DNA from 2 places in the Metabacillus sp. B2-18 genome. Region 1 is predicted to be linked to the other one. Evidence: riboswitches for the same ligand, from Rfam matches in the RefSeq annotation. Region 1 holds a riboswitch; the other holds the start of a gene.
What was found. Region 1 has a riboswitch for cyclic di-GMP ahead of LPC09_RS23205 (CAP domain-containing protein). Riboswitches for the same ligand answer to the same signal wherever they lie in the genome.
Positions count from the first base shown of each region.

Region 2: it holds a riboswitch for cyclic di-GMP, as region 1 does, so the genes downstream of both, LPC09_RS08540 (methyl-accepting chemotaxis protein) here and LPC09_RS23205 (CAP domain-containing protein) in region 1, are expected to answer to the same signal.

Region 1 covers NZ_CP088245.1:4,633,309-4,635,722, forward strand. Annotated here, with positions in the region: gene LPC09_RS23200 (hypothetical protein) at 1-22, opposite strand, end outside; gene LPC09_RS23205 (CAP domain-containing protein) at 76-1,008, opposite strand; cyclic di-GMP riboswitch class I at 1,083-1,168, opposite strand; gene LPC09_RS23210 (tyrosine-protein phosphatase) at 1,423-2,223, opposite strand.
Region 2 covers NZ_CP088245.1:1,694,053-1,696,466, reverse strand. Annotated here, with positions in the region: gene LPC09_RS08540 (methyl-accepting chemotaxis protein) at 1-1,364, opposite strand, end outside; cyclic di-GMP riboswitch class I at 1,470-1,549, opposite strand; gene LPC09_RS08535 (exonuclease domain-containing protein) at 1,704-2,408, opposite strand; gene LPC09_RS08530 (DUF294 nucleotidyltransferase-like domain-containing protein) at 2,405-2,414, opposite strand, start outside.

The DNA.
Region 1 (2,414 bases):
GCAGGTCTTGAATAATTCTCATTAATCTAAGCTGTGAAACCTCATAAATAACACGTTCACACTTTCTCTACATTTTTATATATCAAGTATAAACATCTGAGTCCAGTATGTACTATACTTCGCCTTCTCAGCAGTTGCGAAGCCAATTCCAATTTCTTTATGAAGACCAAGGATATTCATTCTATGTCCAGGACTATTCATCCAACCGCTAACTACTGCTTCTGGTGATTGATAGCCGGCAGCGATATTTTCAGCTGCTATTTGATAAGTGATACCAAACTGCTTCATCATTTCAGTGGGGGAACCGTATGTTGGAGATTGATGACTAAAATAGTTGTTTAAACCCATGTCATTGGCTTTTTCTCTGGCAACAGAACTTAATTTAAAGTTTAAGATTAGTGGGTTATCTTTACCACTTATTAACCTTTCGATATTTGTCATTAAAAAAACATCGTATTCAAACTCGTTAATCTTAAACGTATTGCCCTTTTCGATCTTTACGAAATTATTAGTTCTTAATGAGTTTTCAATCATTTCGAGTGAAGAATCAATATAAGATGGTACATCTTCATAATTACCCGCTTCTTTAATTGCTACTGCCCTCTTTTTTAATCGAGTTAACTTATTTAAATCGCTAGTAATATCTGTGTTACCATCAATAACTTGTAATCCGATATTTTTCAACAAACGGTATTGTGATACCTCATAGATCACTCTTTCTTTCGCAATTTTAGCTGGTCGCACATATGTCTCATTAAGCTTGTCTCTATTGGACTTTCCTCTTATCTTACCAACCTCTATTTCAACTATCTTAATATAGGTTGATAATAGATCATAATAACTATCAATGATTCCTATATTTCCATAGTCAATCCTATCGTTGAATACCTGTAAGATTGCCTCTAAATTTTGAGCTTCGAAATCGACTTTTCTAAATTCAGCTGCATATGTTTTGTTTATCCCTATGTTCATAGTTATTAATAAGGTTGTTATTAACAAAACAGCCATTCTTTTCAATTAGATCTCCCCCTTATCCAAAATAAAAAACACTACAGTTATCCCATAGTGTTTCTTCCAACATCAATGGCAACCTGACAATCATAGCATTTTATGCCTTAGACTCATGGCTTTGCGTCCTTACTTTTCAGCAAGTTTGCCTTTTTCAATTTGTGAATATGTTCGATGATATATCATATATTATATCAATATTTTTGATTGTGTTTTATAAAAATTTAAGAATAACCACTTACCTCTCAAGTATCTTCTTGTAGGAGAAGCAAAAAAAATTTCATATTTTTTAAGAATCTACTTTAATTGCTAGCTACATTTGAGTTTATGACATCTACAACTTCCGTGCTAATCATAAACTCTAATGGATTCGCTTTACATATACACTTTGAATCCATCAGTTATTACTTATTTCTACTCCTTACTTTTCAGGACTAGATTCTGCTTCAGTCTATCTAGAATCTCTACTTCTAGTTGGCAAGCTTCCATAAGATAGGTTTCTACGGTTCCAAACCGCTCCTTAATATTGGTATATAATTGCTCGAGCACTTCAGGATGAGCCTTTAATATGAATTCAGTACGCTCTGGGGAGACTTGAAAAAGAGTCATCCATCTCATGACTTTTATAAATATATCTAATCGATGTTTGTAATAATCGTTGGTTAAGAGATATTCTTCCAATACCCTTTGGTAGGGTACCTGAACTAAGGACTGAATGATTGATACAATAATCCCTGTTCTATCCTTTCCAGCTGAACAATTGATGAGCACCGGCCAATTTTTATCATCAGAGATTAAGGTAAGTATTTTTTTTATCTGTGGAGTTTGATAGAATGCAATACTGTGATAATACTCCCTAGTAAAGTTTTTAAAATCTTCTGCTCCTGTCTTTCGAAACAAAAAGCTAAGAAACTTTCGGAAATTAGCATCTTGAGTCTCTATGGGAAGTAGAGGAATGTTCACAGAATTTATCTCCTCAGCAGAAAGTAATAAGGGCTTATTCTTGTTATATTCTTTTTCTGATCGAAGGTCTAAAATTGTTTTAATCTTAAATTTCTTTAATTTTTCCAGATCACGTGGAGTCATGTTAGATAACTTATCTGAGCGATAGAGCACACCTTTTTTTATGGTAGATCCTTGCTCTGTTTTTACCCCTCCGATGTCACGAAAATTATATATTTTTTCAAAGTGTTGTATTAATTGATTGTTTCTCATATTTCTCTCCCACTTATTATTACTATTTTAAATGGTATTTATCGTAGTTATCCAGTGTCAACTAATCCTGCATGCCCTTTTATATCCCAGAAAAAACCGGGTGAACAAGAATAAGATCTGTTTATTCTAATACTAAAAATTAGAGTGCTATTTCTCCTTCATGTTTGCATACATCTTGAATTTGGCTTAAA
Region 2 (2,414 bases), 2.2 Mb from region 1:
TCTTTTACAAATTTCCCACCAACTTCTGCCTCACTGACAGTTTCTTGTGCTATATCAGAAACATTTGATGAGCTAGATGAAATTCTTAGAATTCCTTGTAGCACTTCATCTAATGCAGCATTATTTGCATCAATTTTAAATGTTTGGCTTTCGGCTCCACTAGCTACCTGTTGGATTGCTTCTGTTACTTGTTTAGTTCCAGCTGTCGATTGGTCTGCACTAGCAATCAACTCTTCAGAAGATGAACTCACCCTTTCTGATGCTGTTTGGAGACTTACAACCACTGCACGTAAATTTTCGACCATTTTGTTAAAGCTCTTGGACAATTGTCCTACTTCATCATTAGAATTAATGTTAATATCAACCGCTAAATCTCCATTAGCAATTTTTTCTGAAGAAGCAACTAAAATACGAATTGGTTGTAAAATAGAACGTATAATAACAAAAATAACAATAGCTCCGAGAATAGAGGATAGTACTACAGCTAATGTTTTTAAAAAGATTCCTTTAGCGGCTTCTGAGATTTCACTAGTATACATCGTACCAGCAATTTTCCAGCCTGTTAGTTCATTTGTAATAAAATCCATTTCCTTCGCTTTACCATCTATAGTATAGGAAAATTCACCAGTATTACTTTTAAATAAATTTCCTACCCAATCACCCGTTACCTTTTCACCTTGCTTAGAAGGATGAATTAAGTAAGTTTGAGTTTCATCAACAATTGTTACGTAGCCCTCTTCCCCAACCTTCACTACACTTATCATATCTTTCAGTACATTTAAGTTCACATCAACAGCCACTACACCTGAACCATCATTTAAAACTTTAGCAAATGTAACTGATGTTTCATTTGTATTAGCATCGATATACGGATCTGTAATAACAACTTCTCCTTTATTCTCCATTGCCAACGTATACCAAGGACGATCACGTGGGTCATAATCATCGGGGAGTTGAAGTGTTGGTGAAACAATCATTTCACCCGTATCTGTTCCAATATAAATTGCTTGTGCTCCTGGTTTTGTTTCAATATATTGATTAAATTTCAATTTAATTTTCGAAATTTCCTCGATATCAATTTTTGCATTAGCCGTTTTTGCTGTCTGAGCAAAATATTCAATGTCCTTTTCTATAGGAATTAGCTGTGAATTCATAGAAGAATCAATTAGTTGCACACTTTCCTTAGCTGTTTGAAGCATGCTATCTTGTAATTCAGATTTTGCAGATTGATAAGAGATAAATCCTATAGCAAGACTTGGTACAAGTAAAATGCATGCGAAGGCAATGATTAATTTTTTTCTAATCGTGAGATTTCTGTCAATACCTTTTAATACATTATTCTTTAAAACATGACGGATTTTCATGATGTTCTTTCTCCCTTTCTCGTCTCTATTACTCTTTGTAAAATAATAAAACTGCCCACATGATAAAAATAAGGACAGCTCACTAAAAAGTTTAAAGTTAATCATATCTGCAACTGGCTAGCATAAAATGATAAGCCCCTTTAGTTTTGCGTCCCATTTTTTCAAATGGTTTGCCCAATTTTATATTATATACAAATAATTTCGGCAATTCTGCCTATAAATTTAGTAGTACTATCATACTACTTATGACATAATTTGGCTATCTTTTTATGATAAATCATTATATTCTGAAACTTTTTCTATATAAAGAAAGAGCTATCATTTTGATAACCCTTTTCATTAAACCATTGTATAACGTTCATATAAATCCTTTAATGTTTCACACCCTAATCTTTTAAGCTTATTAACATAAATACTCCATAACTGTGCAGTCAACTTGGCATCCTCCAGAGCATGATGTCGACCAAAAATCGGTATTCCATTATGTTTGCAACATTCTTCAAGAGTGATAAGCTTTGCTCCAGGCTCTGCAATTCTGTACAAGAAGGACATATCTACAAGGCGGTGCTTAAATGGTGACCTGTAGAGCTTCCAAGAGGCATGCTGTAAAAACATCTTTTCATGGTTTGCATGATGAGCAACAAGTGTATAATCCTGGGCAAACCGAAAAAACTCGAACAAGGTTTCGGATAACAGCGGAGCAGTTGTTAATTGTTCGTTTGTTAGACCAGTCAAAGAACTAATTTCATTAGAAATTGGTTTTTCTGAGCGAACAAGTGAGTAAAAGGTTTCCTCTTCTTTAATTTCATCTCCCTTTACTTTAATTGCACCAATTGAAATAATTTGGTCTCCTTGATCGGGATAAAAACCTGTTGTTTCGATATCAAAAACAATGACGTTTAATTCAGTAAGAGGAATATTTAATGTCTCCTCCACCCTCATTTCACGTTGTAATTGTCTAAGGTAGGCTACTTGTTGCTGTGATTGGGCAGATTGAGAACCACCAAGCTTACCTCTCATAAAAAAAAACGGGTCAAATGTCATTCTAAA